3 regions of the Pseudoalteromonas issachenkonii genome follow, and region 1 is predicted to be linked to each of the others. Evidence: predicted binding sites of a transcription regulator. Region 1 holds the regulator's gene; each other region holds the start of a gene.
The links. Region 1 encodes MetJ, which represses methionine synthesis genes. Its sites were predicted from a motif close to TAGACGTCTAGACGTCTA; they were not measured.

Region 1 (4,296 bases):
AGCGTTAGCTATTAATAATTGCTCAATTAGAGCTATTTGATGGTTGCTCAATAGCAATACAATATCAGCAATAGCTTGAGTGTCTTGCTGTTGGTAGCTTTGCCACAGTTTAACTAAGGTATCGGTGGTTTTACCGGCAGCCGATACCACCACACAATCCCCAGCTTGAGCGTGAGTTAAAATAATATTTGCGACACTTTTAAAGCGATCCGCTGAGCTTAAACTCGAACCACCAAATTTATGAACCTGATTTACCATATTAATACCGACTCGCATTTATGTTTTGTATTTTGAAGATTGGTATGCACTACCATAACGCCGGATGCGCCGCGTTTAACTTTGCTGAACCAAATGATTCACTAGCACCACTTTTTGCCGATAGGCCGGGATTGGCTTGCCCTGGGCGCACCAAATTAAATACCCTGTCTAAGTCAGCGAGTAAATCATTTACATCTTCAATACCCACCGAGATACGAATAAGCGTGTCGCCTACTCCGGCTTCTGCACGCGCGGTTGCGTCCATGCCGGCGTGGGTCATAGTCGCAGGGTGACAAATCAAACTTTCTACTCCACCTAATGATTCCGCTAAGCTAAATTCATTTAAGCGCGTTAAAAACGCTGCAGCATCGTTTATATCGCCTTTTATATCAAAACTAACCATAGCACCAAAGCCAAGCTGCTGCGCCTTAGCTAGCGCATGTTGAGGGTGTGATTCAAGACCTGAGTAGTAAACTTGGGCAACAAACTGGGAGCGTTCTAAATACTGTGCAATGGCGAGTGCATTTTCTTGGTGTTGCCTTAAACGCACGTTTAACGTACGTAAGCCTCTGAGCGTTAAATAGCTATCAAATGGCGCGCCAGTGATGCCAATGTTATTTGCCCACCACGCTAACTCTTCACCTAACTCAGCAGTCGCTGCGATAACCGCGCCACCAACAACGTCTGAATGGCCATTGATATATTTTGTGGTTGAGTGCACCACAATATCAGCGCCAAACTTAATCGGGTTTTGTAATGCTGGCGATAAAAATGTGTTGTCGGCGGCAACCAGTGCACCACACTGTTTAGCTGTATCAGTTACCGCTTTAATATCTGTTAAGCGTAAAATAGGATTGCTAGGTGTTTCAATCCAAATCAGCTTAGGTTTAATAGCAAGGATGCGTGTCAAACTGTCGCTTTTGGTAAAATCGACCACTTCTAGTTTTAATAAGCCGCGCTTTTCTAGCGAAGTAAATAAGCGATAGCTGCCCCCATAACAGTCATGAGGGATCACTAACGTATCGTCACTATTAAGTAATTGTGTTGTTAGGTGAACGGCTGCCATGCCTGTTGCGGTAATAATGCCTTTAGCGCCACCTTCAAGCTCCGTGAGCGCCTCAGCCAAAATGTCACGATTAGGGTTACCACTGCGGCCATAATCATATTGACGCTTTGTATCAAAGTCAGCAAATGAGTAAGTTGTTGATAAATAAAGCGGTGGAACAACCGCACCATGCTGTTTGTCGGCTTCTATTCCACTACGAACAGCAATTGTTGCCTTATTTTTTTCACTCATTTTCGCTACCTTTACTAATTTGGATGTTTAGACGTCTAAAAGGTAGCGCATGCAATTTAAGATGTCAAAACATTTAAATGTCTAGATAGCTAAATAACTAGTATTTGACTATCTTTTTTAAACCGATAGAATTTCACGCATATTTACACGCTTTGATGCTGTGTGAGCAATTTATAATCTGAGGCAACGATACATCTTATGGCTAAATGGAATGGTGAATATATTCACCCATACGCAGAACACGGGAAAAAATCCGAACAAGTAAAGAAGATCACCGTTTCGATCCCGCTAAATGTATTAAAAGTATTAACTGATGAACGTACTCGTCGTCAAATAAACAACTTACGTCATGCAACAAATAGCGAGCTTTTATGCGAAGCGTTTTTGCATGCGTTTACCGGGCAACCGCTGCCTAATGATGATGATTTGCGTAAAGATAACGCAGAAAAAGTACCTGAAGAAGTGAAGAAAATAATGCAAGAAATGGGACTAGAAGTGCCTATTTTAAATGAAGACTAGAAGGGTCTTTATACAAAAAAACCTCAGCAAATGCTGAGGTTTTTTTTGCGCTAATTTACACTTAACAATTACGTCATGTAGTTTTCTGGCATATCAATTTGTGCCACACCTGAATCAACCGCCGCCTGCGCAACCGCTTTAGCTATACGTGGTAACAAACGTGGATCCATTGGTTTTGGTATAATATATTTAGCACCAAACTCTAATTTGTCGATGCCTGCGGCAGTAAGCACTTCAGTCGGCACGGGCTCTTTAGCAATACTGCGAATTGCTTCTACAGCAGCAATTTTCATCTCGTCGTTTATTTCACTGGCACGTACATCTAACGCACCACGGAAAATAAACGGAAAACACAATACGTTATTAACTTGATTCGGATAATCAGAGCGACCTGTAGCCATAATTAAATCGTTACGTGCAGCGTGTGCTAATTGCGGATCGATTTCAGGATCGGGGTTTGAACAAGCAAATACCACGGGTCTATCAGCCATTAATTTTAAATCTTCAGGGGCTAATAAATTAGGGCCCGATACACCCACAAACACATCGGCATCTTCAATTACATCTTGTAAAGTACGTTTATCGGTATTGTTTGCAAATAATTGCTTATATTCATTCAAGTCATCACGACGCGTATGAATAACTCCTTTGCGATCTAACATATAAATATGTTCACGCAACGCGCCACATTTAATTAAAAGCTCCATACAGGCAACAGCTGCAGCGCCGGCACCTAAACATACAATAATTGCATCTTCAATTGCTTTGCCCTGTACTTCCAGCGCGTTTAGCATACCCGCAGCCGTTACAATAGCCGTACCATGCTGATCATCATGAAAAACAGGAATGCTACAACGCTCTATAAGCGCTTTTTCTATTTCAAAACACTCGGGCGCTTTAATATCTTCTAAATTAATTCCACCAAAGGTGTCGGCAATATTAGCCACCGTGTTAATAAAGTCTTCGGTAGTACGGTGCTTAACTTCAATATCTATAGAGTCTAACCCTGCAAAACGCTTAAATAGTAGCGCTTTACCTTCCATAACGGGTTTTGAAGCCAGTGGACCTAAATTACCTAAGCCTAAAATTGCGGTGCCGTTAGTAATAACCGCAACCATATTTCCTTTACCAGTATATTTGTAGGCATTTGCTGGATCAGCGGCAATTTCACGAACAGGTTCTGCGACACCGGGGCTGTATGCGAGCGCGAGGTCTTTAACCGTCTCAGCGGGCTTGGTCAGCTCAATACTGATTTTACCTGGAACGGGATGGGCATGGTAATGTAGTGCTTGTTCACGAAAATCTGACATAACGCGATTATATCCTGCAATTTAAGTTAAAGTGAGAGGTAGTTTTAATCTACGATACCTTTATTATTTTTAAATTCCAAGCAATATCAGGTCTATCCTGTTATATGCTAGAACTGTTAATTTTAAGTGATTTATCAGCAACTTCCCTAGATTATCCTGACATTTTTAAAATATAAATTCGTCATAAAAATGAAAAACACAGGTACTTTTTGCCCTTGTTCTATTTTTATAAAGCGTATTTTTTAGTCTTAAATTAAAATAGTGAAATACCGAATTTTATTTAACTTTAAACACAAATAACCTCACGTTACCTGCATTTGAGTACCATCTTTAAAGTTTAACAAATAAAAATATAGAGAATATTGGCTGTTTTGTCTGCAAATGTTTATGCATACTCAGAATAAGAACAGGAAATAGTTATGCAAAAAAAAATAAATACAAAATTGCTAATAAAGCAGGTAGGAAAGTAAATTTTGGCCACAAAAAAAGCACCCTAAGGTGCTTTTTTTACATAGAAACAAAAAATTATTTTTTGCTGCTAAGTGCACCGAAGCGCTTGTTGAAGCGATCAACACGGCCGCCAGTGTCTAAAATCTTTTGCTTACCAGTGTAAAACGGGTGACACGCAGAACATACGTCTAAGTGAATGTCTTTACACAGAGTAGAACGAGTTTCGAATTTGTTTCCGCATGAACAAGTTGCAGAAATTACTTCGTACTTAGGGTGAATACCTTCTTTCATAGGAACCTCTAGTTAAGGCCGCATCGCTCTCCAAACCCGAAGTCTGGCACCATACGTCGTTAAAACAAATTTATTGGCCGCGAATTTTATCCAACAACCCGCACGCACACAAGCTTTAATTACCCTTTTTGCTAAAAAGTCGGCAAACACCTATTCATTACTGATTTGTCG
Region 2 (4,296 bases), 610 kb from region 1:
TGCAGGGCTTTTAACTTATTCACTGTGGCTATTAGCCAATTTTTTTGTACTTAATACGCTTAGGCTGTGCAGCTTCTGCGCCAAGGGTCTTTTTAAGCCACTCTTCGTACTCAGTGTAGTTACCATCAAAGAAGTTAATTTGGCCTTCGTCACGGTAATCTAAAATGTGTGTAGCAATACGGTCAAGGAACCAACGGTCATGCGAGATACACATGACACAACCAGGGAATTCCAAAATAGCATTCTCAAGGGCACGTAATGTTTCAACGTCCAAGTCATTGGTTGGCTCATCCAGTAGTACTACGTTGCCGCCTGCTTTTAACAGCTTAGCTAGGTGTAAACGGTTGCGCTCACCACCTGAAAGGTCTTTAACAAACTTTTGTTGATCGTTACCTTTAAAGTTAAAACGGCTAACATAAGCACGGCTTGGGAACTCAAAGTTACCAATTTTTAGTACATCTTGGCCATCAGAGATTTCTTGGAATACCGTTTTGCTTTCGTCCATGTTGCCACGGAACTGATCAACAGTTGCCAGTTCTACTGTTTCACCAATGCTGATATTACCGCTATCTGGCTGCTCTTCACCGCTTAGCATTTTGAATAGCGTTGATTTACCTGCACCATTGGCACCAATAATACCCACAATAGCGCCTTTAGGCATGCTAAAGCTTAAATCATCAATTAAAACACGGTCGCCAAAGCTTTTACGTAAGTTGTTTACTTCTAATACTTGGTCACCTAAACGTGGGCCAGGTGGAATAAACAGCTCGTTGGTTTCGTTACGTTTTTGGTAATCAGACTGTTGTAGCTCGCTAAACTGTGCCATACGTGCTTTTGACTTAGCTTGACGACCTTTAGGGTTTGAACGCACCCACTCAAGTTCTTGTGCAATTGATTTTTGACGTGCTTTTTCAGATTTTTGCTCTTGCTGTAAGCGGGCATCTTTTTGCTCAAGCCAAGACGAGTAGTTACCTTCCCATGGAATACCTTCACCACGGTCAAGCTCTAAAATCCAGCCAGCAACATTATCAAGGAAGTAACGGTCATGCGTTACTGCCACAACGGTGCCTTCGTAGTCATGTAAGAAGCGCTCTAACCAGGCAACCGACTCAGCATCTAAGTGGTTAGTTGGCTCATCGAGAATAAGCATGTCTGGTTTTTCAAGTAACAAACGACAAATAGCAACACGACGACGCTCACCACCCGATAGGTGCTCAATTTTAGCATCCCACTCAGGTAAACGCAGTGCATCGGCAGCACGCTCTAATACGTTATCGATATTATGACCATCATGCGCTTGAATAATCGCTTCTAATTCACCTTGCTCTTTTGCCAGTGCGTCAAAGTCAGCACCTTCCATTGCGTATTCGTTATAAACTTCGTCAAGGCGGTTAAGGGCATGTTTTACTTCACCCACAGCTTCTTCAACAATTTCACGAACTGTTTTGCTTTCGTCCAAAACAGGCTCTTGCGGCAAGTAACCAATTTTAGTGCCTGGTTGAGGGCGAGCTTCACCTTCAAAATCTTCATCAACACCTGCCATAATGCGTAGTAATGATGATTTACCAGAACCATTTAGACCTAGCACACCAATTTTTGCGCCTGGGAAAAAATGCAACGAAATATCTTTTAAGATAGTGCGTTTTGGTGGCACAACCTTAGATACTCGACTCATCGAGAATATAAACTTATCAGGTAAAACCATGGAAGAAGCCTTCAATAATAATAAAAATTTCAATGCTGTATTGTAGTGGCTCACAGGTGAAACAGTCAACGAATGGGGCTGTTTTAAAGTACATATTCAATTTGTACAAAACGCGTGAATAAATTTCATTTAGACATCTATACATCTAGAGGTTGATATTTTTCACATTCTGTTCATAATGAGAGCGTATTAATTCTCGGTTTTTATGAGCAGGAGCTTTAAGAATGCCAATTACAGTAGAAGACGAATTGCCAGCTATTGCACGTTTACGTCATGAAAACGTGTTTGTAATGCCAAAAACACGTGCAAAAACGCAAGAAATACGCCCTATGCGTTTGGCTATTCTTAATCTTATGCCTAATAAAGTAGAAACCGAAGTTCAGTTTATTCGCTTGTTGGCTAATTCTCCGCTGCAAGTAAATGTAGAGCTACTGCGCCTTGACACGCATCGTAGCAGTAGTAACTCAGAGCAACACTTAGATACCTTTTATCGTTACTTTTCAGAAGTGAAAAACAATAATTACGATGCACTATTAATTACCGGTGCGCCGCTCGCACATTTAGAGTATGAAGAGGTGGCGTATTGGGAAGAATTCAAAGTGATTATTGATTGGGCCGAGCAGCATGTAACCTCTACCTTGTTTTCGTGCTGGGCTGCCCACGCGGCTTTATATCACCGTTATAATTTAAAGCGCGATTTAAAAGAAAATAAACTGTGTGGGGTGTTTACCCATCAATGCTACTTTGCCCATGGTGCACTTACCCGCGGCTTTGACGATACCTTTTTAGTGCCGCACTCACGCTATGGCCACATAGATATAAATAAAATAAACGCCTGTGAAGAGCTGGTGGTATTAGCGGGCTCTGAACGAGTCGGGGCTTATTTACTTAAAAATAAATCGGGCAGCCAAGTGTTTATTACCGGCCACCCAGAATACGATGCCGACAGTTTAAAAGCCGAATATGAGCGCGATTTACAAAAAAGCCCTGATGCGCCAAAGCCCGAAAACTATTTTCCTGATGACGATGCCAGCAAGCAACCGTCTAAAACATGGCAAAGCCACGCGTTTTTGCTGTTTTCAAACTGGTTAAATTATTACGTTTACCAAACCACACCCTATGATATTAACTTAGTTAGCCAAGACGTAAGGACTAACAACTATGCCGAATAATCCTCAAAACAATAAGCATCAAGAGCTGAGCGCTGCGCTCAAACAGCGCATTTTAATTTTAGATGGTGCAATGGGAACCATGATCCAAGCGCATAAGCTTGAAGAGCAAGACTACCGTGGTGAACGTTTTAAAGATTGGCACGTGCTTATTAAAGGCAACAACGATTTATTAAGCCTAACCAAGCCAGAAATAATAACTCAAATACACCGTAGCTTTTTAGCCGCTGGTGCCGATATTATCGAAACTAACACCTTTAACTCTACCACCATTTCGATGGAAGATTACGACATGGCGAGTATAAGCCGTGAAGTCAATTTAGAGTCGGCTAAGTTAGCCCGCGCTTCATGTGATGAATTTAGCGCCAAAACCCCAGAAAAACCGCGCTATGTAGCCGGTGTGTTAGGGCCAACGTCTAAAACCTGTTCGTTATCGCCGGATGTAAACGACCCCGGCTATCGTAATATCACCTTTGATAAGTTAGTGACTGCGTATGTTGAGTCAACCCTTGCGCTTATGGAGGGCGGTGTAGATATTATTTTAATCGAAACCATATTCGACACGCTTAATGCAAAAGCCGCCTCGTTCGCAGTAGAAGAAGCGTTTGAACAAGCAGGGCGCACATTGCCAGTGATGATTTCAGGTACTATTACCGATGCCTCAGGCCGTACGCTTTCAGGGCAAACCACCGAAGCATTTTATAACTCTATTCGCCATATTAAGCCGCTTTCAATTGGCTTAAATTGCGCCCTTGGGCCAGATTTACTGCGCCAATACGTTGAAGAGCTATCGCGCGTGTGCGAAACCTTTGTCTCTGTTCACCCTAACGCGGGCTTACCCAATGAGTTTGGAGAATACGACTTAGAAGCAGACGACATGGCAAAAGAGATCATAGATTGGGGTAAATCGGGCTTTATTAATATTGTTGGCGGTTGCTGCGGCACTACGCCTGCGCACATTCGTGCCTTTGCCAAAGGGCTTGAAGGCACAGCACCACGAAAATTACCTGAGCTTGAAGTGCGTATGCGTTTATCAGGCCTAGAAGCCTGTAACTTAAATTAAGGAGCCGCCAATGACCCAACAAATTGCAGTATTTACCAATGTCGGCGAGCGTACTAACGTAACTGGCTCGGCCATGTTTAAACGTTTGATCATGGAAGAAGACTACGAAACAGCCCTTAATGTAGCTCGCGAACAAGTAGAAAATGGCGCCCAAGTTATTGATATCAACATGGACGAAGCCATGCTGGACTCAAAAGCGGCCATGGTGAAGTTTTTAAACTTAATTGCCTCAGAGCCTGATATTTCTAAAGTACCTATTATGGTCGACTCCTCTAAATGGGAAGTAATAGAAGCAGGCTTAAAGTGTATTCAAGGCAAGGCCATTGTTAACTCCATTTCACTCAAAGAGGGTGAAGAGC
Region 3 (4,296 bases), 1.1 Mb from region 1:
AACTCTTCATCATTAGAGGCTTTTAAACCTGATTTAATGCCATCGATCATTTCTTTTTTCAGACGTTTAAAGTCATCTTCTCTAAAGCCTGGGTTTAGAAGCTGCTCACTCACTAAAGCATACCACTGAGCAGCATTATCTTTATGAATACGCCCTTGAAACGACAGCATCTCTTTATCTATTTGATAACCAAAACTACCCGCCAGCGGGTACATTGCCTTTTTAATTTCTTTGTAACTCATTGACGTTGAGCCACCTTGCGCCAGCATTGCGGCAGTGAGTGCTGCCACGCCTTTTTTACCCTGCGGATCGGCAGCCGCACCGGTATTAAATAATAAGTTAATATCGATTAACGGCGAGCTATTAGTTTTATCAAGTACTTTAAAGATTGGCTTACTCGGTACTTGCTGATATTTTGCTACCAATGCATTTAAATCGCTTTCTTGTTCAAAACCAGGGGCTTTATCAAGTGCCGACATAGTAATTGTGGTGCGCGCATTATCAACAAAATACTTATTTGCAACGGCTCTAATATCTTCGCTAGTGATATTGTCTGCCGATTTATACAGCTGATTAATTACCTCAGGATCGCGCTCAAAATGCATATAGCTGGCAAGTGTAGAGGCAATTGCTTGCGATGAATCTAAACCATTTATAAAGCTGTATTTAAGATTAGACTTTAAATCACTGAGTTTTTGGCTATCAACCAACTCGGTACGCGCTTTGGCATACGTACGGTTTATAGCATCACGCACTGTGGCTAAATCATCGGCATTTTCAACTTTTACAAATACATGCAGTAACCCTGGATCTTTAGTCTCTGGGTTATAGGTAAACATTTGACTCGCTATTTGCTTTTCTACTACCAGCTCTTGGTAAATATCTGAATTGCTAGAAAAATAAAGCTGCGATAGTAAATCTAATGCGGCTCTGTCTTTTTTCTGAGGCTCCCATGCAGCGCCTTTATACGACACAAGTAACCAGTGACCAGGTAGTCCTTCGTTTTGCTCATGCACATATTTTGGCGCTTGTTGAGTTGGCTCTTTTGGAATATCAGCAACATAGTCGCCTTTTTGCCAGTTACCCCAATGCTTTTTAACCATCGCCATGGTCTCTTTTGGATCAACATCACCAACAATCACAAGCGATACATATTCAGGCTTATAAAACTTAGCAAAGAACTCTTTACCGTAGGCCATTTGATCAGGCATGGCTTCAATGTCTTCAAAAAAGCCCATAGTAGTGTGTTTATAGGTATGTTTATCGAACGCTTCTTGGCGTACCGCACTTAATAATTTACGAATTGGACTGGCGTTATTTTTTAAGTACTCGCCTTTAACGGTAAGCGCTTCGGTTCTAAATTGTTCTTCGGTGTAGCTTAAGTTTTGAAAAATATCAGCTTCAATCTCAAGTACTTTATCAAGATGCTGTTTTGAAAAATTTAAGTGGTAGTTAGTGTAATCGTTAGTTGTGTAGGCGCGGTTATCAACCCCTGAATTTTTTAGAATATCTGAATACACATCTTGCGGAAACTTTTCAGAGCCTTTAAACATCATGTGTTCAAAAAAGTGAGCAAAACCAGTTTTACCCGCTTCCACTTCATTTCGCGAGCCAACAGATACAGGTATTTGTAGCGATACTACATCTGGGTAATCGGTTTTAACTACCATCACACGTAGGCCGTTATCTAGCTCTTCTATTAGGTAATCTTGTGAAAAAACACGCTCATCTGCTTTATTAACTTGTTCTTGTTGAGCTGCTGTTTGCGTGTTTTGGTTTTGCTGCATAGCACAACCTGTTAAGGCCAGCGATACCGCTAGGCTACTTGCCAATAATTTAAATTTCATTGTTATCCCTTTTTAAATTGAGCAATTTTTAAAACATTTACCAAACTAAGTATGCCGTAAAGTAATTAAATATAAGAGCCCTAAGCCTATTAATTATGTAAACAACTGTGTCAGTTATTAACTATGAAAATAATTCACGTTAGTTGAGAAACTTTCAACAAATAAATCTATCTAGACGTCTAAATGGCTGCTATATTAAATCCATCATCACAAATTAAGCTGGAATGAGGATTATGGCTTTATCACTTCAAGAAAAAATACAGGACACCAACCAAGGTGTTTACCTAATTGGCACAACACCGCCAAAAATTGGGACTGATAAAGCGCAATTAAAAGTCATTGCCGAAAAGTTATTAGGCCGTTTACACGAAATTGAGTATGACGGCGTAATTATTTATGACATTCAAGATGAAAGCAGTCGTACAGAGCAAGCGCGTCCATTTGCATTTAAGCAAACAGTTGATCCGCGCGAGTACAGTCAACTCTTACGAGGCTTATCTGATCTTGATGTCATTACTTATAAAAGTGTAGCTCAGCGCGGTGTGAGTGAGTTTAAAACGTGGTTAGATGAAACCAAAAATGACTACGATTTAAAAAACGTGGTGTTAGTGGGCAGCCCATCATCAGCGGGTGATATAAAGCTGAGCTTACCGAATGCCTACAAAACACTGGCAGAGCAGTCTGAAGACTTCTTTTTAGGTGGCGTAACCATTGCTGAGCGCCATGCCAATAAGCGCAACGAGCACCAACGCTTAATAGAAAAAACGGCACAAGGATGCCAGTTTTTTATCTCTCAAGCCGTTTACAATGCACAAGCAACCATAGATTTAATAACTAGTTATGCGCGCACATGCAAAGCACAAGGCCTGACACCTAATAGGATTATATTAACCTTTACGCCTTGTGGTGGTGAAAAAACCTTGGAGTTTATGCAATGGCTAGGTATCTCAGTGCCAGAGGCAACTAAATGGCGCATGCTTGATTCGGAAAATACACTAAGCGAATCAGTGCGTATTTGTCGCGAAAACCTCGACTCAATTTTAAAAAGCTGTGCCCACTTAGGTGTACCGCTAGGCTTAAATATTGAAAGCTTAACCAACCGTAAAGAAGAAATAGACGCGTCTATTAACTTATACCGTTTATTAAAAGCAACAATGGAACTCAACCTTGCGGAGAAACTAATAGCTTAATTGCGGGGTTCTGGGTTCGGGGTTCGGGGTTCGGGGTTCGGGGTTCGGGGTTCGGGGTTCGGGCAACAATAATAAGCAACATAGAACAAGCCAGTTCAAGTAGTTAGCTTCGTTTATTTTAATAAGTACTAACTTGATCTGTCAGAAAGCCTGTTGGGTGGCGCCTTCGGCTTAACCAACCTACATTTTGACGTAGGTCGGATAAGTGGCGAAGCCACGCCATCCGACAAAAATGATGAATTTACCAGAAACAGTCCAACTTACCGCGTTAACGTTACCAGTGACTGCTTTGTGCCATTTGCGGACTGTCGTAACCTTAGACTCTTGTTAGCCATTTACTCTGGTAGTGAAAATGTGAACTCTTGATAGTCGTGTTCTTTAGTCAGTGCTGAGGCTGTATTTTCAAAGTGCTGTAAAAAAAATTCAGACTCTACTGAATCAGGTGTCACATGCTCTTTCACAAATGGGTGCAATGCAATTCCTGCATTCAGAGACAAAGGCACAAAGTTGAAAAATATTTGAGATTTACTGAAACCTAAAGATTTTGCCTCTTCTTCAAATTTATCTGCATTTAAATAGTTACGAATTAGATCTCTAGCATTAGCTCTCAATCTTGATTCATTTCGTGGCAAAGTTAACAAATCGTCTAAATCAGACCAAGATAGAGGTATATCAAAGTACCCTCCACCTTCTTCCTCTTCAGGTACAACAGAATTTACGTATAGATACTTCTTTTTGTTTGTAGGCTTTTCACAAACTTGATTATGGTAGTTCCATAAACTTCTAATTCTGTTTGCTTTGTTATGGTGGCGAGCATTGCGAATTGCCAGAATTATGCAAAGTTCAGGGACTGAATACCAATCTACTGGCTTTCCTAATTCTTGCGCCATCAAATCATATAAATTATGGAATGCATTTAATTTTGCGTTAATTGCAGTTTCCACAGTACCCACGGCTTCTGCTCTATCAATATCAATTAATTGTTTTAATCTTTGATTCGATTCAAGCAGAACTCTAAACGTTTGAGTCAGGTCTTCGAAGGAATGGGTAAGCATATAAACTCCGTACGTATGAATTAATGGCTAACAGCTTATTGAACACCGTTTTGGTGGTTTATAACACACCAAAACGGCGTATATTACATACCCCGATAATTTCACCAATAATTTCCTTTGTAAACAAGTAATTAAAATAGCGAGATATTAAGCATGTTATTTTTCCCCAAAGCGGCGTTTAATAATGTTATCGAACAGAATTAG

Region 2: PISS_RS04325 (homoserine O-succinyltransferase) is a predicted target of MetJ. The motif match lies at 1,836-1,853, and genes of this name have one in related genera.
Region 3: PISS_RS12210 (methylenetetrahydrofolate reductase) is a predicted target of MetJ. The motif match lies at 2,020-2,037, and genes of this name have one in related genera.

The regions. Positions count from the first base shown of each region.
Region 1 is NZ_CP011030.1:326,490-330,785, reverse strand. It holds gene metL (bifunctional aspartate kinase/homoserine dehydrogenase II) at 1-258, opposite strand, end outside; gene metB (cystathionine gamma-synthase) at 308-1,555, opposite strand; gene metJ (met regulon transcriptional regulator MetJ) at 1,754-2,074, shown strand; gene PISS_RS01495 (malic enzyme-like NAD(P)-binding protein) at 2,143-3,384, opposite strand; gene rpmE (50S ribosomal protein L31) at 3,910-4,125, opposite strand.
Region 2 is NZ_CP011030.1:938,219-942,514, forward strand. It holds gene ettA (energy-dependent translational throttle protein EttA) at 32-1,705, opposite strand; gene PISS_RS04325 (homoserine O-succinyltransferase) at 1,930-2,877, shown strand; gene PISS_RS04330 (homocysteine S-methyltransferase family protein) at 2,867-3,937, shown strand; gene metH (methionine synthase) at 3,948-4,296, shown strand, end outside.
Region 3 is NZ_CP011030.1:2,627,631-2,631,926, forward strand. It holds gene PISS_RS12205 (M16 family metallopeptidase) at 1-1,847, opposite strand, end outside; gene PISS_RS12210 (methylenetetrahydrofolate reductase) at 2,081-3,037, shown strand; gene PISS_RS12220 (PI-PLC domain-containing protein) at 3,373-4,092, opposite strand.